3 regions of the Bacteroides luhongzhouii genome follow, and region 3 is predicted to be linked to each of the others. Evidence: riboswitches for the same ligand, from Rfam matches in the RefSeq annotation. Region 3 holds a riboswitch; each other region holds the start of a gene.
The links. Region 3 has a riboswitch for cobalamin ahead of accC (acetyl-CoA carboxylase biotin carboxylase subunit). Riboswitches for the same ligand answer to the same signal wherever they lie in the genome.

Region 1 (8,018 bases), 210 kb from region 3:
CCCTTCCAAATCCTTCTTCTGGTTATTTCCATACCCCACAGTGGCATTCGTCAACCAGGTTTTATTCAATTCATCCTTGGTCTGCAAGTCAAGTACATATTTCTTTTCTCCTGAACTAATTCCGGTAAATTCTTCTTCTTTTGATTTTTTATCGTACACTTTCAACTTACTAATCAAATCTGCCGGCAGATTTTCAAGTGCAGTCTTTTTATCTCCGGAGAAAAAGGCTTCGCCATTTACATTGATTTCACTGATAGGTTGACCATTATATGTCAGCGATTGATCTTTCTTATTATACACCAATCCAGGAACACGCTTCACCAAATCCTCCAAATAAGCTCCATCGGGAGTTTTATAAGCAGCAGCATTAATAACGGTAGTATCCCCCTCCATCATTACTTCTTGCAACTTCCCGGTCACTACCACTTCACCAATCTGAATATCATCATCCTTCAATGTAACCGTACCGACATTCACTGATGCCGAATCCCCCAATACACGATATACGGATTGCATTCCCATAAAAGAAACTTTCAACAAATATTGTTTTTTCTTCTGTGACTGGTAATCAAGAGTAAAACGACCATTTTTATCACTTGTTATTCCTTTTATGAAAGTAGAGTCATTCTTTTGCAAAACAACAATACTAGCCGAAGGTAAAGGCTGTCGTTTATTACTCTCAGGCTCCAACGTCTGCACTCTGCCTTTGACAGTTCTTGTTTGTTGAGCATATAATACAGTATGTATGCAAAGTAACAGCAAAAGTAGTCCACATAGTCTACAAGTTTTCATGTCAATAGCAGTATAAGTCTGTTTTTTAATTGAGTCAGAATTGTGGAGGTAAATTTAAGGAGTTTTCCTGAAAGTATATCACTTTATTCATTTTATTAAAACTTATTACATTCCAATCACACAAGGTCACAGTATAATCTAAAAAAAGACTTTCCCATCAATCAAAAAACATACTCTTTTTAAAAGGACATTTTTTGATTGAATGAGAAAGTCCTCATCAATAAAAATGATAGATTATAGAGTTAAATCTATCACTTAAAATTCTCCGTAAAGAAAACTCCTGCCGGAAAACTATTCTTATTTTTAATATCAGCCTGTAAAGCTGGTGTTTTAGTAAAATCAAATATGGCAATATCATTTATTTTGTACTCTGAAAATCCCTTTAAAGTCGCAAAATAAACCTCTCCACTTACCGGATCAACACCTAAGCTATTGTAATATGTTCCGGCATCTTCTACATAATCTTTGATATTAGCAACTTTTTCCGTCTTATTTTGAGAGAAAATATGTCGATATAGATTAAAGCCTGCATTACTGAAATAAACAATATCATCTTTCGCAGAAAAAGCAGGAGCAACACCCCAACCGGCGCCAATACTAACATCTAAAGCATGAGACTCAACCGTATAATCAAGAGGATTAACTTTATTAATACTTGCCGGATTTGTACATGATACCCATAAGTTTTCATCATATGCCTTCGCGATACCAGACAAGGCACTTTCAAAAGGAATAGTATGTATAACTGTTCCATTCTGAATAACAAAAAGCTTCTTACTACCCATCACAAAAACTTTTTCTCCAACCACAGCCATACGATTTTTCAAGGCTCCGCCAGTACCCTCGACAAAAGTCAAAGCATCTGTAGAAGTATTTAGCATATAGACACCTTTATTATCACGAATATAAAGAGTCTCTTTTATTACCGCTAAATTAGTAGGCCAAGACAAAGTAGCATTATCATAAATTCTTTCTTTCTCTAAATTATCCGCATTAGCAATAGTCAGTAATCCCTCACCACCATTCTTTGCTCCATTTTGAGAAAGTACATAAATTTTATTATCACTAATGAACAAATCCTGGCAGACATTACCGAGTAAAGTTTGATTTACCCGATAGTATGCACTATCCATCGCTGTTCCTTTTGAATCTACAAAGGTCAAAGTTCCGGTTTCATTACTCATACTTCCTTCATTCAAAATAAAAGTTCCTTTTCCAAACCGACCTTCTACCTTGGCAGTTATATTCGTTTGAAGAGTTTCTCCATTGCCATCCGACACAGTCAACCCTATAACATACTCTCCAGTCTTAGGTTGTGAAAACTTATATGTTGAAGCGGTTGAGACTTCTTTTCCATCTACTGTCCATAAATACTCCATCGTTCCGGACAGATTTTCAGCCCGGGCATCCAGATACAATGTATCTAATTGCGCTATCACATTATTTCCCGACTTATTTCCGATTAACACAGACGAGTTCAAATTTTCTTCATCATCACACGCCGTAAAAACAAATCCCAAAGCAACAGTTGCCAATACTAAAAACTTTCTCATTCTTACTTTTATTTTCAATTATTTCTTAGCTTATTTGCGAGTATCAATATCAACTCCTAAAACATGTAAATCCTCAACCCCTGATATTTCAGTGGAACATTCACCCAGCCAACCGTTTTCCTGATTGACACCAGTATATATCTTTATGAAATCGACTCCTGGCAGGTGTACTTTTTGACCTTTCGAATTTACTGCCCAATCTATATCAATAGCAGATTCATCCTTACTATTCAATTCATTATCAGCATAACCATATCGGAATTTATACAAAACAAAATAACTTCCTTGTCCACTCTCATCAACAGCATTTTGAGGCAAACAAGTTCCCTTAAATGTTACTTTATCTTCCTTTATCCATTCCGGGTAATAGCATTGATTATGAAATGTATTCTTCACTTTATATCCGGATTTTCCCTGGTTATCTTCCCAGCGAATATACATTTCTCTTTCTTCCGCAGTTGTCGGTTCTTTTTCCGGCCGATAGTAAGTAATTTCATAATTTCGATAAGTCTTCACATCATTCCCGGCAGCGACAGCCTTATCATACCATAATTCTAATGTAGCGTCTTCATGAGCACTACCAGCAATTTCATACCATTCATCATCATCCGGTCTCCCATTCTGATTTTTATCATAAGCCACCATGATAACTCCCGGTTCACAACTTCCTCCTTCTGGCGCGCCAGAGTCTGGATTAGCCGCAGAATAAAAAGCATTGCCAAGTACCCGGAAATCACGTTTCCCGGTAACATTGGTTATCGTATGGTCAAAACCGACTACAACATATCCTCCGAATCCCCCTAACGAAATCATCCCTTTTTTATTATTGCCAATGGCTGCCAATACTTTTTCATTCATAGCCTCCTGTGTATCACCTTCTTTATATACTGGCAATGTATTAGTAAATTGTCCGACAGCCGGAACAAAATCAAAAACTTTAGTAACATAAGCTGTCGCTCCTTCAGGAGCTGGTTCTATGTTTTCAAAAGTTACTGTAACCGTAAAGGGATAATCAAAACGACTCTCTCCCTGTGACACACGTAATGTCAATTCGTATTCTCCCACCTCTTCAAACATATACTCCAAGCCTTTCGTCTGAGCAATTTCAGTACCATCCAACAACCACACATAAGAGATTCCTTCGTCTGATTCACTTTCAACCTGCACTTTTAGTAGTTGATCTATCACAACCGCAAAACCACCCTCCGGTTGTGATACACGAATATCCTCCTTCTTTAGTTGATAAGCCGCCGGAGTATTTTCTTCATCACTACACCCTGTAAATGCAGTTCCCCAAAATAAAGAAACTGCAATGACTAATGTTAGTCTTAAAATCTTTTTGTCCATTTTTATTAAATATCAGTTAGTTATTGAAATGTTTTCGTTGTAAAAGCAAAATGAGCCGGTATATCGCCTGCCCTGACTTTCCATCTTTTCTTTCCTTCAGGACTAAAACAATAGAGATAACCAGGCACGACATAACTTTTTGCATCTGTTACAAATATTTCTTTCGTCTCCGGGTTCACAGTCACCCCATACGGAATTGCTATTTCCGCCTCTGTTCCATCGGTTATAAAATTGCGAGAGACCATTTTATTTTGTTTCACGTCATAGAGAGCATAAGTAATTGTATTACTTTCTGTAACGTAACTCCATTCTACACTAGTCATATAAATAGAGTCCCCACTCAAACACATTTCACTCGCGGCAATACCCAAGCTTCCCGTCACACGATCCGTTTGAGTATCTATAACAAAGACATCTGATCCGGTTCCATAATAATCCCCTCGCGAGCTAACATATATACGTCCATAACGATCCAACTTCATATGGTGAAGATTAATAGCTACATCAATTGTTTTAATAACCTGAAAAGTCTTCAAATCAATAACCGATACAGTCCGGTCATAATCAGGGAAACGATATCCGCCAGAATTGGCAACATAAAGTTTTCCATCCTTTATCACCATCTCTTCCGGTTGATAACCGACTACCACTTCACGGGTGATAGCTAAATTTGTCGTATCCACTTCAACCACTTTTCCCGGACGTGCATTGGGATCTATCCCAACAGGTCCCGCATACGAACTGACATACGCCTTTCCATTACTAAAAGTGATATAACGGCAATTAACCACATCTATTTGCCCCAAATGTTGTGCAGTTTCCACATCCATCACCTCTATAAAATTGGAACAATTGATTACAGCATACAACTTGTCTCCATAAATCTGCAAGTCATTTCCAACATCTCCCAGTTCCTTCACTACAGATGGATTCCGTTCAGCATAAATATTACGATGATACTTACCGGTAGTACTGTCATAAAAATCAAGTGTACACTTATTACTACCCATATTTCCTTCATTGAGAAGATACATTCCTTTAATATGAACACCCCCTAAAGGATCCTTGCCGATTTCTATCTCATCAGAAGGTAAAACCGGAAGTTCCCCCCGACAAGCCAGCAAACAAGCACTTGCTAATATTCCAAACAAGACGCGTGAAAGAATATTATTCACAATCATATAGTTAAGTTTAAAATGAATTTAAAGTTAGTTCCTGGCATCGGATAAGACCTCACCACTTCATATTGTTGATTAAAAATATTATTGACTTCCAAAGTCAACTTAAAATCATTCTTTTTCCAATTGAATTTCTTCGCTATAGACAAGTCACTTGTATACCAAGGAAGACGATAATTATCCGGAGTATTAGCCGAAACATCATAACGCTCACCTGTATATATAAAACTATAGTTCAGTTCCCATGATTTGTATTCAGCATTTAGTATAGCCGAGCCACTATGCCAAGGTATATACGATATTTGTCCTCCATATGTATCCTCATCCAACTTATCAGTAAAATCCTGTGCTTTCTGATAAGTATATGATAAGCGGCTGTCAAAGGTCCAATTATCACCTAATTTCCAGGCTCCTTGTAAAACAACATCCACTCCTTTAATTTCAACAAGCCCCAAATTAATCATTGTCCAACGAAAGAAATTATTGGTAGGAGTAGCTATTATTTTATTTTCCACTTCATTATAATATGCATCCAACTGAACATTCAAGGCTTGCAACCATGTTTCAGTAAATAACTTCTGATAAGTGAATCCAATATTATACTGATTTGTATATTCTGGTTTTAATTTTATATTTCCTATGAATGTATAATACAAATCATTTAAAGTCGGCATACGAAATATCCGCTTATAAAAGGTACGCAAATTAAAATCAATATTCTTGAAAGGTTTATAGGAAGCGATGGCGGTAGGAGTAAATTCCATTTTATTCCCAGCTGAAGTAGTATCCGAAGCAACGTTCTCATGCACGAAAGTTCCCAAGACACTGGCCTGAAACTTAAAACGATCAAAATGTAAAGAGGTAGCCGCCGCCACCAACGTCGTATTTCGCCGTGGATAAGGGAAATCAGTCAGATTGGCATTCAACTTATTCCACTGGTAGTCCACTGAAAGATTTATATCCCAAAAAGGAAGAATAGTGACTCTATTAGCCATTGACAAGTAAACCTCCTGTTGACGATATGTATTATTTACATACATAGTAGCCTCCTCTTTTCTGGGATCTGCCAAATAGTGTAAATAATCATATGCATATTTGGTATTCAACAACAGACTATATGCTTCACCAAAATCTTTCTTGAAAGAAGACTGAAGAAAGAAATTGGTATCCCATTGGCGATCTTCATGTGAAAAACGATTCCGCACAACAGCACCAGGATACCCACGTTCTGAATTATAAAAATAAGCTTTTGTGCGCCAGTAACCGCCTTTTATTTTACCATATAAACCACCTTCCGTGCGTAAAGCATTCACATCGCCATTACGGCGGACTGCCGTAGTATCGTACCCCCCAGCTACCGCATAAGTAAATTTATACTTTCCGGTGGTATACATATATTCAGTACTAAGTGACGCACTTACATTCTCACTTAGTTTCTGTTCCCAAAGTAGAGATGGATTGACAACGCCAAAGGAGCCTGTTTTAAAAGCAGCTTTTACATGATAAGCCTTATTCGCCTGAAAAACAGGCGTTCTCGACTGAAGATAAATAGAACCGGCAGAACCGAAATCTTTCGCTGGCTGGAAAATAGCACTTTTCTGCCCATTATATAAAGTAACGGCCTCCATATTATCCAAAGAAAAGCGTCCCAAATCAATCACTCCATTCTGTGCATTCCCCAATTCAATGCCATCATAGAACACTCCGACATGATTCGTCCCCATACTTCGGATATTTACGGTCTTCAATCCTCCTATTCCACCGTAATCTTTTACTTGTACTCCCGAAAAATAGCGTATGGCATCTGCAACCGAATGTACGGCTAATTTTTCTAACTTATCACCAGATAAAGACTGCACCGGAATCACTTCCTTATTAATTTTAGCAGTAATTACTACTTCATGAAGATGGTGTAAGCTATCCAGTTTACTTTGTGCTGATAGTAATAAAAACATGCTCAAAAAGCATCCTATCCAAAATACTCTAAAATGAATCTGCCTGAACATAATCCTCCTGTTTATTAATTTAAATAATAAACTTTCATAGAGTTACAGCAAGGATGCAATTTTCTACATACTCAAACCAATATACGTACTTCTCCCCCGTATAATGGAACATTCAAAAAGGCATATTTCTCCTTTCTGAAACTTCACATCAGCAATTAAAGATGTATTTTGAATTAAAAACTGCACTCTTCAAACTCTAATCCCAGAAAGCTTCAAGAATTCAACTTTGGCAGGTCTTCTGACTTACTCCATTTTCCTAACGCCCTTCCCATCTCTCCAAAGTGAGACAGTGGATTTGAGTATTGTAGGAAAACTTTTGGCGGAGCTTACAGCAGCGGGTCTGTTCAGGATTTACACCTGATTCCCTTTTCACCATTCTTCCGTAGCATCGGACGAATGACACCAAAATTTCTGCGGCAAAGATACATCAAATAGAAACAAATCAGAAGAAAATTCTAATGAAAATAAAAACAAACTAATAATTAGTCCTATCTTTGCCACTCGAAAGCATCCACTAATCTTTTTTCTAATTAAAATCTGTATAAAAGTGAAATCTCCAATCTCAACTATCGCTTTACTATGCCTCTTCTTTTTGGCAAGCTGTATATCCCGTAATAAAACATCTCTGGAAGCATTCAGCCAGGATATATATACTCCCGAATATGCTTCCGGATTTAAAATACTGGGGGCAGATAATGCAGCCAGTACACTGATTCAAGTCTCCAATCCGTGGCAAGGAGCACAAGACGTGAAAATGTCCTATTTCATTTCGCGCAATGGAGAGCAAGCACCTGCAGGCTTTAATGGTCCCGTCATTCCTGCCGGAGCCAGAAATATCGTATGTATGTCTTCTTCCTATATCGCCATGCTTGATGCACTGGGAGAACTCAAACGTATTGTCGGAGTATCCGGCATCAATTACGTGTCTAATCCCTGCATTCTCGCCCACAAAGATTCAATCAAAGATATGGGAGCGGAAATGAATTACGAGTTGTTGCTGGGATTAAAACCGGACGTCGTACTATTATATGGTATTGGTGATGCTCAAACAGCTGTTACAGATAAACTGAAAGAATTAGCCATACCTTATATATATATGGGAGAATATCTGGAAGAATCTCCACTAGGAAAAGCCGAGTGGA
Region 2 (8,018 bases), 390 kb from region 3:
ACCATTTTTGATAATAATCTAATTATTAACGTATTACTCTAAAAAGAAGAGAGCAAAAAGTAAACTTTAATAAATAAAACGGGAAGAGGTATTCATCATCAAACGATTATATAACCTAACTTTTTCCTAAAGAACATCCGCCATATTTAAAAGGATTGACTTATATTTGTACGTCTAACCAAATATAGTACAATGAAACATCTGTTTACCTTATTACTTTTATTTACTTCTACCTTTTTGTCTGCTGACTCCCATAGTATGGAAATTGAGTCTCTTCTATCAAAATTAGATTCTTTAATCGCGCGAAAGGATGACTTCGTCGCTGCTAAAGAGACCAAAATAAACCAACTCCATAACCAGGGACGGAATATCCGTACATCAGAAGAACGCTATTGGCTGAACAAGATGTATTACGATGAATATTTCGTTTATAATTCCGATTCCGCCATGATTTATGTAGACCAGAATCTGGACATCGCCGACAAGCTAAATAAAAAAGAATGGAAAGCGGAGTGGAAAATCAAGAAGTCTTTTCTTCTGGCCGCTACCGGTTTGTTGAAGGAGGCATTAGATGAATTACGCAATGTTTCGAGCCAATTACTCACCCCTGAACTGAAAGTGGAATATTACGGACAGTTGATGTATCTGTACTCCCATTTCGGACAGTATTCAGGAGATGACAATACAAATATCCGTGAAGGATATTATGAGAAAGAAAAAGCATATAAAGACTCTATCTATGCCTATATCACCCCTCAAGACCCTTTCTATTTATGGTACAAAGGGTGGAAATTTCTGGGAAGCACTGATACGGAATCCATAAAGAAAGAACTCTTGAATGAAGTAGAGAGGTCATCCCTGGAAACCCGACGTGATGCAATGAATGCCTATATCCTAGCCTGCCTTTATCAGGATAGCAATCAACAAAACGAGTATTTGAAATATATGATTTATTCGGCAATGGCGGATGTGAAAACAGCAAACAAGGACATTGCTTCGCTGGAAGAGCTGTCAAAAACATTGTATGAACTGAATGATATAGACCGTGCCTATACCTATATTAATTACTGCCTCCAAAACGCCCAACTTTATCGTAACCGGGTACGTGTTATCGGCATTTCGGAAACACAAGACGCCATTCATCGGGCCTATCAAGAAAGAAATATCCGACAGGAAGCCCGTTTGCATACATTCTTGTTTCTGGTCAGTATTCTTTCAATCATCTTACTGATTGCCATTCTCTATATCTATATGCAAATGAAGCGACTGGCATATTCACGCTCCCAACTGAATGAAAGCAATCTGTTGCTGAACAAACATGTGGACGAACTGTCGGAAACCCATCAACTGTTGGAAAAAGCAAACGCCCAGTTACAGTCGTTAAATGAACAGTTGAAAGAAACAAACGCCCAACTTCGCGAATCCAATTATGTAAAGGAAGAATATATAGGTTACGTATTTTCCATCTGTTCCAACTATATCAGCAAGCTGGACGAATTCCGTAAAAGTATTAACAGGAAAATGAAAGCCAAACAATTTGATGACATAAAAGAATTGACAGACTCTCCGATTATGGCACAGAATGAGTTGAAAGAGCTTTACCATAACTTCGACGCCATCTTTCTACATGTCTATCCCAATTTTGTCGAAGACTTCAACGCCCTGCTGCATCCCGACGAGCAGATTTTACTAAAAGATGGAGAATTACTGAATACCGAACTACGCATATATGCGCTGGTACGTCTGGGAATTAACGATAGCGTAAAGATAGCCGAATTCTTACATTGCTCTCCGCAGACGGTCTACAACAACCGACTGAAGACACGCAACAAAGCCATTGTACCGAAAGATGAGTTCGCCAATACAGTGAAGAGTCTGGGCAAAATGCAAGAATGACCACTGTACATACTTCCTTAAAAAAGGAATATTAAAACACACGAGAATACAATAGATTGGATCACCGTGCGGAAGATTACCTAAATGCGTAGCATTTTCCTTCAGCGGAATCCTATATTTTACATTTTAGAACGTTTTTCTTTCAACACAAAAGTAATTTACCAACATACGACTCTTTTGGAAAGACAAATCATCGGTATACGGTCTTTTTGCCATTTTCCTTTTATCACCCGACGAAGACCAACCAGCTCAAAAAAGGTCCCTTTTTATGCCTTCGCAGCTTCCTCACCGAGAAACCAAAGGTTTGTCGGTGAGAAACAGAAGGTTCATCGGTGAGAAACCAAAGCTATATCGGTAAGAAATGGAGGCTTTACTTACCCCCCAAAGTGCATATTCCTCGCTAAAACATACAAAATAAGCCGGAGTTTCTGCATATTCTTGCATTTGTTTATGCAATTTCTCTTCTGGTTTAATCATGTTGAAGTATTCTTTTTCGATGGAAATCTTAAAAACAGAACATGATCCTCTTTCCAGCTCATCCTTTCCCGAACTTCCCAAATTCACCATTTGAAACTCCGGTAACTGAAAAAAAGATGATTTTTTTGATAAAAATAAAAAGAAAGCTATCTTTGTCTTCAATACATGTATACTTCAATGCACATACATAAGTTAAATGAAAAATAGCAAGTCATGAAAACGAATATAAATATCCTATTTACTTTGTGTATTCTCCTTCTTTGTGCCTGTAAAAGTGGAAACGCTTCCAATCAATGTGAAAACGAAGCTCCCCGGGATACTATTACAACCTTCATCCTGCCTGCCATCCCCACAATGATGACAGCTCCCGAACAACGAGCAGATTTTCTAGTGAAACACTATTGGGATCATGTCAACTTCGCCGACACCAATTACATCCACCACCCCGAAATAACCGAGCAAGCCTGGGCAGACTATTGCGACATACTGAATCATGTACCTTTGGAAACCGCACAAGAAGCCATGCGGAAAACAATCGAGCGAACGAACGCAGACAAAAAGGTATTCACCTACATCACCGATCTGGCTGATAAATATCTCTACGACCCCAACTCCCCCATGCGTAACGAAGAATTCTACATCCCCGTATTAGATGCTATGTTAACTTCCCCCCTGCTAGAGGAAATAGAAAAAGTACGTCCCAAAGCCCGCCGGGAATTGGCCCAGAAAAACCGCATCGGCACCAAAGCCCTGAACTTCAACTACACGCTGGCCTCCGGCGCGCAAGGTTCCCTCTACCAACAACAAACGGATTACATCCTGCTATTCATCAACAACCCAGGTTGCCATGCCTGCACAGAAACGATAGACGCTCTGAAAAACGCCCCTATCATCAACCAACTTCTGGAACAAAAGAAACTAACAGTCCTCTCCGTCTATCCTGACGAAGAACTGGACGAATGGCGAAAACACCTGAATGAATTCCCCAAAGAATGGATCAACGGATACGACAAGAAACTCGCCATCAAAGAACAACAACTATACGACTTGAAAGCAATCCCCACCCTCTACCTTCTCAACAAGGAAAAAACTGTGCTCTTAAAAGACGCCACCGCACAAGCTGTTGAAGAATACCTGCTAATGAAAAGCAATAAATAAACATACACAAGAAATCCCTGTTGACATACAGCATATAAGCCAACATAGGCCGCTTGATTAACATAGAAAAGATAGTGACGGTATATGCTCAAGATACTAACGGTATCCTTGCCATATACCGTCACTATTTACGCCGGATAGCGTCACCATTTCCCCAAAGAATCTCCCCCACCAACAACCAACCTACCTCCCCCCACCTCACACCCACCCCACACGCCTCCCCGGCCTCGTTTTTTCAGCGTCAAGCGCAGGTGTTTTCTTCGGCGTCAAAAAGGGCAGACTGTTTGAGCGTAGCGAGTTTCTGCCCTTTAGCCGGAGGAAGCACCGGAGTAGCTGAAAAAACGCAGCCTTGATCCTTTCTTTTTGGTTCTTTCTCTTTCGTATCAAGACGAAAGAAAAAGAACATCCCTTTGGAAAAAACAAATAAACTCCCTATCTTTGTCGCGCATTGGTTTGCGACTCCCATGCGGGGGAAGCAATTAAAAGGGAATCAGGTGCAAGTCCTGAACAGTCCCGCTGCTGTAAGTTCCATACAAGTTACAAGCAATTCACTCATTGCCACTGGAGACCAATCCGGGAAGGCGTTTGTAACAGGAATAAGTCAGAAGACCTACCATGCAAATAAGTTTCACTGCTTTCGAGGAAAAAGCGTTGAGTCTAATGAACCGGACAAGTCGTCTATCATTTCATTCATCACTCTGATTCAGAGAAAGTGTGTTAAAACGAATAAACTCTGCCAAGTTTATTTATGCGTGTCCGGTCGAAGGGATTTCGCCCGGACACTTATAAACAACAACAGACTGAAAAAGGAATAAATGAAAAAAAGAACATTTAATAAAGTGATCTTTGCAGTATTCAGCTGCCAATTCTTATCCATACCACTTTTTGCACAACAGCAAAAGGTAGATACGACACATACATATTCTATTCCCGAAATAACAGTATCAGACCTCTATCAAACCCGCGAAATACGCTCAACCGCTCCCCTGCAAGTATTCTCCAAAGACGCCCTGAAAAACCTGCACGCCCTGCAAGTCTCCGACGCGGTGAAACACTTTGCCGGAGTGACTGTAAAAGATTACGGAGGCATCGGCGGACTGAAAACAGTATCCATACGAAGCCTGGGAGCCCAACATACCGCTGTCGGCTATGACGGAATTACCCTGACCGATTGCCAAACAGGCCAAATTGATATAGGTCGCTTCTCGCTCGATAATGTTGACAGACTTTCTCTAAACAACGGACAAAGCGATAATATCTTCCAACCTGCCCGCTTCTTTGCAGCAGCAGGCATACTGAATATCCAGACACTTACCCCACTATTCACGAAGGACAAAAAGACCAACGTAGCAGGAGCTTTCAAAACAGGTTCTTGGGGATTAGTCAATCCCTCCCTCCTGCTGGAACAACAATTCAATAAAACATGGAGCATGTCAGTCAGTGGCGAATGGATGTCCTCTGACGGACATTATCCATATACCCTGCGCTATGGAAGTGCAGAAGGAGATCTGTCCTCACGTGAGAAACGGAAAAATACAGACGTACAGACGTTCCGTGCTGAAGCCGGACTCTACGGCAACTTCTCCGATAAAGAACAATGGCGGTTGAAAGCCTACTACTTCCAGTCCTCCCGGGGACTACCCAAAGCTACAACCTTCTATAACGACCATTCCACACAACACTTGTGGGATAAAAACACTTTCATACAAAGTCAATACAAGAAAGAATTCAGTCAGCAATGGGTGTTCCAAACCTCTGCCAAGTGGAATTGGAGCTATCAACGTTATCTGGACCCCGATACCAAGAACTCTTTAAAGAAAACGGAAAACAGCTATTATCAGCAGGAATATTACCTTTCCGCTTCTGTACTATACAGACTGTTGAGCAACCTCTCATTCTCTCTTTCCACCGACGGAAGCATCAACACCATGAACGCCGATCTAAACAACTTTGTACATCCCACGCGCTATTCATGGCTAACGGCATTCGCCGGCAAATACGTGAATGACTGGTTAACAATCTCCGCATCCGCATTGGCAACCGTTATCAATGAAGATGTAAAGAAAGGCGGCAGTGCCGGCAATCACCGTAAACTAACCCCTTACGTAAGTGCCGCATTCAAACCTTTTCATCATGAAGAATTCCGTGTACGCTTCTTCTATAAAGATATTTTCCGCCTGGCAAGTTTCAACGACTTATATTACGAAGAAGTAGGCAATACCCAACTAAAACCGGAAAAAGCCAAACAATACAACATCGGACTGACATACAGCAAGAATGTATGCCCATTCCTACCCTATTTGTCAGCAACCGTCGATGCTTATTATAATAAGGTTACAGATAAAATCATCGCTTATCCTACCAAGAACCTTGCCGTATGGAGCATGAAAAACCTGGGTGAAGTTGACATCAAAGGCATTGATGCTACAGGAAGTCTCTCCCTCCAACCCTGGGAAAAAATCCGCATCAACCTCTCGGGTAACTACACATACCAACGAGCATTAGACGTTACCCCACCCGATCCAAGCACGTATGAATCGACATACAAACATCAAATAGCTTACACTCCCCGCGTCTCCGCTTCGGGACAGGCAGGCGTCGAAACACCGTGGATCAATCTGTCTTATTCATTCCTTTTTTCCGGAAAACGCTATGCATTAGGACAAAACATTGCCGAAAACAGATTGGATAGCTATAGCGACCACAGCATTTCTGCAAGCCGTGATTTTCAGATCAGAAAAATCACGACCTCTCTCAGCGTGGAAGTATTGAACCTGATGGACAAGAATTACGAGATTGTGAAATACTTCCCAATGCCCGGACGATCCGTAAGGGCTACAATAAAAATAAGATATTAACTATTATAAAGGTAAGATATTGACGTGAAAAGGAAACTAATATATATATTCTCGTGCTGGCTGTCATTCATAATCTTATTTGTGGCATGTGATGATATGGAGGACAAGCCCTTCACATCAGGCATTATAGGCGATCCGACAGAAACGGGTACCGCCGAATTATATGTATTATGCGAAGGACTGTTCAATCAGAACAATAGCTCGCTGGCACGTTTTTCTTTCGGCAACCAGCAAATGGTTCGTGACTATTTCAAAGCAGTCAACCGCCGGGGATTAGGAGATACAGCCAACGATATGGCTATTTATGGAAGCAAGATATATGTGATAGTCAATATCTCCAGTACGATAGAAGTGATAGACTTTCGTACGGGAAGCTCATTGAAACAGATTCAGATGTTGGCAGAAAACGGAAGTTCCCGGCAGCCACGCTACATCGCTTTTCACAAAGAAAAGGCATACGTATGTTCATACGATGGAACCGTTGCACGTATAGACACCACCTCCCTATCCATAGAAGCTATCACATCAGTGGGACGCAACCCCGACGGTATTTGTGTACAAAACGAAAAGTTATATATTTCCAATTCCGGCGGGTTGGACTATTCATCAGGACTGGGTGTAGACAACACGGTATCTGTTGTCGATATTGCCACATTTAAAGAAAGTAGCAAACTAACAGTAGGCCCGAATCCCGGTAAAATAGCAGCAGGTCCGGACGAAACCGTTTATGTAGCCACCCGTGGCGAAGATGTAGAAGCCGGCGATTATAACTTCGTCAAGATAGATTGCCGGACAAACAAGGTTACTCAATCTAACGAGAAAGTGCAAAACTTCGCCATCGACGGAGACATAGCCTACCTATACAATTACAACTATACCACACAGACTTCTTCTATCAAGATGTTCAATCTGAAAACAGAAGAAACAATCCGTGAGAATTTCATAACCGATGGAACTGTAATAAAGACACCTTACGGTATCAACATCAACCCTTACAGCAACAATGTATATATCACCGAAGCCCGTGATTACACCACTTACGGTGACCTACTTTGTTTCAACCAACAAGGACAACTCCTGTTCCGTCTGAACAACATCGGACTTAACCCGAATACAATCGCATTCAGTGACAAAGCCTCACAAAGCGATATTGATGACAACGATGATGAGAAAGAAAACCCTCTGGCTTTCGCCAATAAAGTATGGGAATATCGCCCAGCTCCCGGACAGTTTATCAACACTACCACTTCAGCATATAAGGAGGGCTTTACTTATGATGATATACTAGAAGAAGCAACCCGCAGAATCCAGCAAAAATCACTCCTTACATTGGGAGGATTCGGCGGTTACATTGTTTTAGGGTTCCCACAATCCATTCCGAATGTAACAGGAGAATATGACTTCAAGATAAAAGGCAATGCTTACTATAACTCCAAAACCGGAACAGGAGCATTGGGCGGAAGTGCCGAACCGGGGATCGTATTTGTATCCAAAGATGTAAATGGTAATGGAAAGCCTGATGATGAGTGGTATGAATTGAAAGGAAGCGAATACGGGAAAGACACAGAAACACGCGGATATGAAATAACCTATCACCGTCCGAATCCTGCCAACCTAAAAGTTTTTTGG
Region 3 (8,018 bases):
ATATAGGCTAGTGAATATGCCTCCCCGGCATGACAGGAAGATTGCATAGTAGTTTTGTCGTGTTTTATTTTGTGTTTGTGTTGTGACGGTGCTGCGATGTGAATCGGGGTACCGTTTTTTTTGATAAATATGGCGGGTTATTCTGTTTTTTTCTCATTTCATGATATAAATCTCATCAATCCAATGAACAAAATCCGGAAGTGTATGTTATTTATTATGCAAATCGCCTGATAAAGCTTCTTGTGTGTATGCGAATATAGATAAGTCAAGCAAGGTATGCCTCCCCGGCATGACAGGAAGATTGCATAGTAGTTTTGTCGTGTTTTATTTTGTGTTTGTGTTGTGACGGTGCTGCGATGTGAATCGAGGTGCCGTTTTTTTTGTGCATATAAAAGACTTATTCATATAAGACGGGCTTACAAAGATTCTAAAGTATATCATAGAATCTATGTAAGCCCGTCTTTGTGAGAGGGTGCTTTGTGCACACCTTATCTGGTTGTTATAAAGGCATATTACCGTGCTTCTTAGGCGGATTTGTCTGCATCTTGTTTTCCGTCATTTCCAGTGCCTGAATCAGACGCTTGCGAGTCTGTCTCGGATAAATGATTTCGTCAATATATCCCAGTTCGGCAGCCTGATAGGGAGTGGCAAACTTCTCTTTGTAAGCTTCTAGCTCTTTGGTTTTTGTTGCTTCGTCAGCTTTACGGAAAAGGATGTTGATTGCTCCGTCTGCACCCATCACTGCGATTTCTGCGCTGGGATATGCGAAGTTCACGTCAGCTCCGGTCTGCTTGGAGTTCATTACGATATAAGCGCCACCGTAAGCTTTGCGGGTAATAACGGTCAGCTTGGGAACAGTAGCTTCTGCGAACGCATAAACTATTTTTGCACCGTGACGGATGATACCGTTGTTTTCCTGCGTATATCCCGGAAGGAACCCCGGAACATCTTCGAATGTAATCAATGGAATATTGAAACAGTCGCAGAAACGGATAAAACGACTTGCTTTGTCGCTGGCGTCGATATCAAGAACGCCGGCAAGATAAGCCGGCTGATTGGCTACGATACCTACCGAACGACCTGCCATGCGGGCAAAGCCGATGATGATATTCTTTGCAAAGTTCTGCATGACTTCGAAGAAATAACCGTTGTCTACCACACGTTCGATAATGTCTTTCATATCATACGGAACGTTCGGATCTACCGGAACGATCGTATCCAGAGAAGCGTCTTCGCGGTTGGTTTCGTCAGCGCAAGGTTGTTTCCTGGCTTCATCCATATTATTCTGCGGTAAGAAAGATAGCAGTTCACGGATGCTCATCAACAGTTCTTCTTCGGAGTTGCACATAAAATGCGTCACACCGCTCTTGCTGCTATGCGTCATTGCGCCACCCAGTTCTTCTTTGCTTACTTCTTCATGAATCACGGTTTTTACTACATCCGGACCAGTTACAAACATGTGACTTTTTTCTTTCACCATAAAGATGAAATCGGTAAGGGCGGGAGAGTAGCAAGCGCCTCCGGCACAAGGACCCAGAATGGCCGAAATCTGTGGAATCACACCGCTGGCCATTGTGTTCTGATAGAAAATATCCGCATAACCGGAAAGGCTTTCGATACCTTCCTGAATACGTGCGCCGCCCGAATCATTCAAAGCGATAATCGGGGCACCATTCTTCAACGCAAGTTGTTGTACTTTTACAATCTTTTTGGCATTGGAAGCAGACAGTGAACCGCCATATACGGTAAAGTCATATGCGTAAACAAATACCTGGCGACCGTCCACCTTTCCGTAACCTGAAACGATACCGTCTCCCGGAATTTTGTTTTTATCCATGCCGTAGTTCGTACAACGGTGAACCATTAGCTTGTCCAGTTCAACGAAAGTACCTTTATCGAGCAACATGTCGATACGTTCGCGAGCAGTCATTTTACCGCTTTCGTGTTGCTTCTCTATTTTATCAACGCCTCCACCAAGAGAAGCGATGCGGTCACGTTCCTCGAACGTGGCGTATGCTTTATTCATTTCTTCCATAATGCAATCCGTTCTTATATTATGCAATCGGTTCTAATGTTATTAATGTCTGGTCGCCGGTTATGTTATCACCTTCCTGAACCAGAATTTCTTTAATGCGGCAGTCTGAAGTCACTTTGTAGTTGCTTTGCATCTTCATGGCTTCGATAACGATAGCGGTATCTCCAGCTTTCATTTCCTGACCGGTTACCACAGGTATTTTCACTACTTTGCCCGGCATCGGAGAAATGATACAGTCATTCTGTTCTTCTTCCCCTTTCTTGCGCATACGCAGATATTTCGCTTGGCTGTCCACTATTTCTACATTGAAACTGCTATAATGCGTATTCACTTTATAACTTTTTCCGTTATCACGGCGAATCAGCTGTGCGTTCGAACTGCGTCCATCCATCAAGATGTTGCAAGTGCCGTTTTCTGCCATCACTACGTCTGCTTCAAACGTTTTTCCATCAATGGTGAGCACTACCTTATTATCTTCCTTGTTGACCAGTTCTATTTCGGCCACACGGTTTCCTATATGAATTTCCATAATTGAATTCTCTTTGTTAAAATTAGATTCTCAACACACCTTTATGCAATCCGAACTCTTTCCACTTGCTGATAGGGCGGTTGTCGGCAGCCATACCGCTGTTGTTCTCTTCGAGATTCATCAGATAGTCTATGTAGGCAGCGATCAGGGCAATATTTTCGGAGTGTTCGCTGGTGCGCATAATCCGTTGTTTCAGGTACTCGCCGTTCTTGGCAATGAACCCTGTGTCATAATGACCTTCTACAAAATCAGGTGTATCCATGATGGCACGCAGATAGCTGATGTTGTTTTTCACTCCGGTCAATTTATATTCGTGGAGAACACGGCGCATTCGCTCGATCGCATATTCGCGATTGGTAGCCCACACAATCAGTTTGCCGATCATCGGGTCATAGTAGATCGGGATTTCATATCCTTCGTATACATAGCTGTCAATACGCACACCGATACTGTTTGGCTCTGTAATCTGTTTGATGATACCCGGACTCGGCATGAAATTCATTTCAGTGTCTTCGGCACAGATACGACATTCGATAGCGTGTCCACGTTGTTGGATATTCTCTTGTTTCAGTTGAAGCACTTGTCCGTCGGCAACTTTAATTTGCTCTTTTACCAAATCTACTCCAATCACTTCTTCTGTAATCGGATGTTCCACCTGCAAGCGGGTGTTCATTTCAAGGAAATAATAGTTGCGGTGTTTATCAACAAGGAATTCGATAGTACCCGCACCGATGTAGTTCACAGCTTTAGCCGCCGCTACCGCTTTTTCACCCATGTCTTTTCGCAGTTCGGGAGTGACGAAAACCGAAGGAGTCTCTTCCACGATTTTCTGGTTACGGCGTTGCACGGAACATTCGCGTTCGCACAGATGAATGACGTTTCCATGCTTGTCACCAAGAATCTGGAACTCGATGTGATGAGGCTCTTCAACGAACTTCTCCAGGTAAACCGTGTCGTCACCAAAGGAAGACAATGATTCGCTCTTGGCAGTGGTATATGCTTCTTCCACTTCTTCGGCACTGTGGATGAGGCGCATTCCTTTTCCACCACCACCCATAGAAGCCTTCAGCATCACCGGATAACCGATTTTATTGCAAAGCTCTATTGCTTCTTCCACGCTTTTCAGGTTGTCTTGTGTGCCGGGAACTACGGGTACTCCCGCCTCAATCATTTTGATACGGGCAGCAATTTTATCTCCCATAGCTTCCATTGTTTCCGGATTGGGTCCGATAAAGATGATTCCTTCTTCCTGACATCGACGGGCGAAGGTGGCATTCTCGGACAAGAAGCCGTAACCCGGATGGATGGCGTCTGCATGAGCTGCTTTTGCCACTTCGATGATTTTTTCTATATTCAGATAACTCTCTTTGGATGCTGCCGGCCCTACGCAATAAGCTTCGTCTGCATAAAGCACGTGCTTCGCGGTCCGGTCTGCTTCGGAGAAGATAGCGATACTCGTTATCTCCATTTCCCGGCAGGAACGCATTACCCTTACGGCAATTTCACCGCGATTGGCTACTAAGATTTTTTTTATCATACTTTTTTCAATTAAGTACATACTTATTAATGTCTTCCCGTCTAATGGACATACTCCACCCGACGAAAAACAGTATTTTTTTGATTTGGGGCTTAACAAGTGATACTCTTTCTCCTAACCCACGAGGAGAGGGGCGTCTTACACAAAATGGCAGGTCTTCTGACTGACTCTTGTCTTATTTGCCTTCCCGAATAACATCAGTGGCGTTAAATTAGTTCAATTATAAGACATTGAACAGAGTTTCACAGCAGCGGGACTGTCCGGGATTTGCACCCGATTCCCTATTAATCATCGTCCGTTGGATACGGATTCTGAACCATTTCGGGGGGCAAAGATAAATAAATATTGAATAAGATGTTTCTTTTTTGCACGAAAGTTTCGATTTTGTGCAATGCTTGTCCTTAGTCCGGAAGATAAAGTGATAGGAACGAAGTATGATGCAGAGAAGTCTTTTCACCGTACAGAGAATATTCGCTTGGATATTGATAGTTGGTCGGGTAAATGCAAACGGGTTTGATTCTTTAATTAGTGTGTAACCTTGCTTCTTTTCTAAACCATCTTTCTCCTGATATTGTTAGGTTGATAATTATTAATTAAAAGGAGATTTCATTATGAAAGAAAAGAAAATAGCTCGTGAAGAAAGAAATCAGGAGAAGCTGGCTAACGGTGATTGGGTAATGGCAGAGTTTTACGCAACGTGGTGTCCTCACTGCCAACGCATGAAACCGGTTGTTGAAGAATTCAAGAAACTGATGGAAGGAACATTGGAAGTAGTGGAAGTGGACATCGACCAGGAACCTGCCCTTACTGATTTTTATACGGTGGAGTCAACCCCTACTTTTATTCTTTTTAGAAAAGGGGAACAGCTTTGGCGGCAATCCGGTGAATTACCTTTGGAAAGATTGGAAAGAGCAGTGAAAGGGTTCAAATCCTGAAAAATATTGTATCGCTTATTACAATGATATAAATAGCTGGTTTTATGCAGGTGCATTTCAGTATGGCATATATGAAGGAAAAGCAGAAAGTATTTTCTATCGAGGTACTTCTGTTTTTCTTTTTATAGCCTTTCCGTCGTCTTGATTATTGGTTTCTGTTTAACCTCAACTCGTACAGGCAAGCCTGTACTTCTTCAAGACTTCCGGTATGTTTTCCTTCATCATCAGACAGTTTGATGCATTCCCTCCATTCCTGATTGACATTCATCTTGCATTGCGTCAGTTTCATCACAATGTTCGAAGGTTCGAACCCGGTATCGTTGGTAAGGTTCGTGCCTATTCCGAAAGAGCAGCGGATTTTGTTTTTGCAGTATTCTTGAATATCCAATGCTTTTGTAAAGTCGAGCGCATTGCTGAATACGATGGTTTTGGTTGTCGCGTCAATTCCCAACTCTTTGTAACGGGCAACCAGCTTGTCGATAAACTCAAATTCATTACCGGAATCACAGCGCACACCGTCGAAAAGTTTTGCTTGTTTACGGCTAAGGTTACTAAGGAAGATGCCGGAAGTATAGGTGTCGGAAAGTGCGATACCCAAATCACCGTCATAAACATTCACCCAGTTTTCGAGTGCCATATAGTTGGCATGTTTATATCCGAACTGTGCTCCATGAAACATAAACCATTCATGAGGGTGAGTCCCCATCATTTTCATTCCATATTTCATTGCAAAGTTGCAGTTGGAAGTTCCGGTGCAATATTGTGCTGTCTCGTTCAGTTTTTTGATAACCGTTTCCTGCACATCAATAGAGAATCTTCTCCGTGTGCCGAACTCTGAAAAGCGGAGCTGGTGTTGGTTCGATAACTCTATTTTCTCCGACAGTTTGCAAAGAATCCCGTTCATGTCGGCTATATGACCGAAGAACCGGTTTTTGATTTCGGAGACAATGGCGAGCAAAGGTACTTCATATAAAGTCACTTTATAAAGCAAGTCAGTTACTTCGATGTGGAGGTGACAGGTTTCATCCAGATGAATATCAATCTTATTCGGGTCGAAACGAAAAGAAGACAACCATTCCCAGTAGATTCTCGGAAGGAATCTGCAATTTTTCGTCATGTATTCCAACTCCTCTTCCGTGAATCTCAGCTGACTAAGATTCTTGATCTCTGTCTTGAGTGTTTCCAGAAAAGCTTCGGTATATTTTGTCTCATTCCGGTCATTGAAACTAAAAGTACCCATTGCATAAGGAAACAGTTTGATATAAGCGTACGAGGTGGTAAACTTATAGAGGTCTGTATCTAGTAGTGTTTTAACAATCATGACGTTCGTTCTTTTCTATTAATAACGTTGTAAAGTTAGTATTTGTTGAACGAAATAATAGTCTCCCGACTGATAATTATTCCATTTTTTGGATCGATTTATGCCTGACTCTCTGATATTATCATTAAATTCGCCGTAATTATGTATTAAATAAAAGATGTTTGGTGTGAAAAAAGCTTTGGTATATAGCTGCGTATTACTGTTGTTATCATGTGGTGGAAAAAACGGAGGAACTTCGCAGTCTTCTTCCACAAATCAGGAAACACAGGAAAACGCTTTAGGCGAAAAAACTACTGCTATTTCCGAAGTTTTCTCTATGGATTTTTATAAAGGAAGTGATTGGATTATTCCCGATGCACTTTCCGAATCATTGCTAAAAGAACCGGAAGCATCTTCTTTGAAGGTCTATGACTCCGACAGTATTTGCCGGAAACAAGTAGATGGCGTGGAACGTTGTTTTTACAAGGGCTCATTGATGAACGGTGCTTATAAGCACTTTTATTTTCGCTCGACTGATTCTTTTGTGTCGGAACCCTATTATTCGGTAGTTGTTTATAAAGACGGAATAAAGAACGATACAGTGTGTCATTACAGCATCCCCTTTATTCTGTGGAAAGTCCGGCCTTTTTCTTGTTGTAGATGAAAATCCGTATGAGGGGGAGTGTTATGTCCGCATCTACAAGATGCTTCCCGAAGGACGTTTGGGGGAGGTTGCCGCACTTAATCGGGGAGGAGGGGACTATTACGAAGTTGATTTGGACGATTTTACTTGGGTGGGTGAAAGTTCATTCATTGCAAATAGAAAGACACTGGAAGAAGAACTTCAATGTGACTTTTATGGAGGATGCTCAGACAGTTGCCTGGAAGAGTACAGGAAGTATGGCTATCTGCAAATCGACGAAGACGGCTGGGGGTATGTGCGTGTCGATCTTCGTCCGGATGCTTTGCAGACTAAGCAGGAGCTTCCGTCTTCACTAGAAGCTATTAACGAAATGAATGCATGGGTAAAGTCATTGTGAAACCCAGAAACAATGGAAAATCATGCATCCACTCTTCCCCCTTTTCGATAGATATTTTAAGATCATTACTGTCTATTCTACTAATTCTCGGTTGCATCCGCTATTGATAAATAGCGAAAGAAGCCATATTCCCATTATTGTCATTTTATTCATTGTATTAAAGTTATGTTCTATGATAACGCTACTGTCGGGTTATGAGCAGTCAGGCCACCATCTACGACGATTGTTTGTCCCGTGATGTACCTTGCATCGTTCGAAGCTAGAAAAGCGATGGCAGCTGCGACGTCTTCCGGTTCTCCTAAATAAGGAGTGGCACATTGGCCGAGGAAGATGTTGCGTACATCTTCATTCAGGTTATTCAATGCCGCGGGGGTAAGTACCAATCCCGGGGCTACGGCATTGCAGCGGATATTTTTCTTTCCCATTTGGGTAGCGATGTATTTCGTCAGGTTGATGACGCCCGCTTTGCTGGCACCATATAATGTACCGTTAGCATCAGCAGTAAGTCCGCTTATGGAAGCTACGTTGACAATGTTTCCGCCGCCATTGGTAGTCATGATAGGGATGACCTGTTGAGAAAGGTACATGGTACAGCAGAGATTCAGGTGGAATGCCTCGTCAAAGTAATTGATATCCAGCTTC

Region 1: another riboswitch for cobalamin. It lies ahead of GD631_RS21640 (TonB-dependent receptor); the one in region 3 lies ahead of accC (acetyl-CoA carboxylase biotin carboxylase subunit).
Region 2: another riboswitch for cobalamin. It lies ahead of GD631_RS19270 (TonB-dependent receptor plug domain-containing protein); the one in region 3 lies ahead of accC (acetyl-CoA carboxylase biotin carboxylase subunit).

The regions. Positions count from the first base shown of each region.
Region 1 is NZ_CP059973.1:5,651,611-5,659,628, forward strand. It holds gene GD631_RS21620 (outer membrane beta-barrel protein) at 1-792, opposite strand, end outside; gene GD631_RS21625 (DUF5074 domain-containing protein) at 1,044-2,345, opposite strand; gene GD631_RS21630 (PKD-like domain-containing protein) at 2,376-3,692, opposite strand; gene GD631_RS21635 (DUF5074 domain-containing protein) at 3,713-4,873, opposite strand; gene GD631_RS21640 (TonB-dependent receptor) at 4,870-6,876, opposite strand; cobalamin riboswitch at 7,088-7,298, opposite strand; gene GD631_RS21645 (ABC transporter substrate-binding protein) at 7,424-8,018, shown strand, end outside.
Region 2 is NZ_CP059973.1:5,051,578-5,059,595, forward strand. It holds gene GD631_RS19255 (SusR family glycan utilization regulator) at 193-1,896, shown strand; gene GD631_RS19260 (hypothetical protein) at 2,182-2,463, opposite strand; gene GD631_RS19265 (DUF5106 domain-containing protein) at 2,587-3,531, shown strand; cobalamin riboswitch at 3,963-4,163, shown strand; gene GD631_RS19270 (TonB-dependent receptor plug domain-containing protein) at 4,347-6,389, shown strand; gene GD631_RS19275 (YncE family protein) at 6,414-8,018, shown strand, end outside.
Region 3 is NZ_CP059973.1:5,443,646-5,451,663, reverse strand. It holds gene GD631_RS20860 (acyl-CoA carboxylase subunit beta) at 500-2,035, opposite strand; gene GD631_RS20855 (acyl-CoA carboxylase biotin carboxyl carrier protein subunit) at 2,055-2,564, opposite strand; gene accC (acetyl-CoA carboxylase biotin carboxylase subunit) at 2,587-4,101, opposite strand; cobalamin riboswitch at 4,234-4,437, opposite strand; gene GD631_RS20845 (thioredoxin family protein) at 4,713-5,036, shown strand; gene pncB (nicotinate phosphoribosyltransferase) at 5,182-6,357, opposite strand; gene GD631_RS22250 (hypothetical protein) at 6,524-7,000, shown strand; gene GD631_RS22245 (hypothetical protein) at 7,041-7,376, shown strand; gene hdhA (7alpha-hydroxysteroid dehydrogenase) at 7,547-8,018, opposite strand, start outside.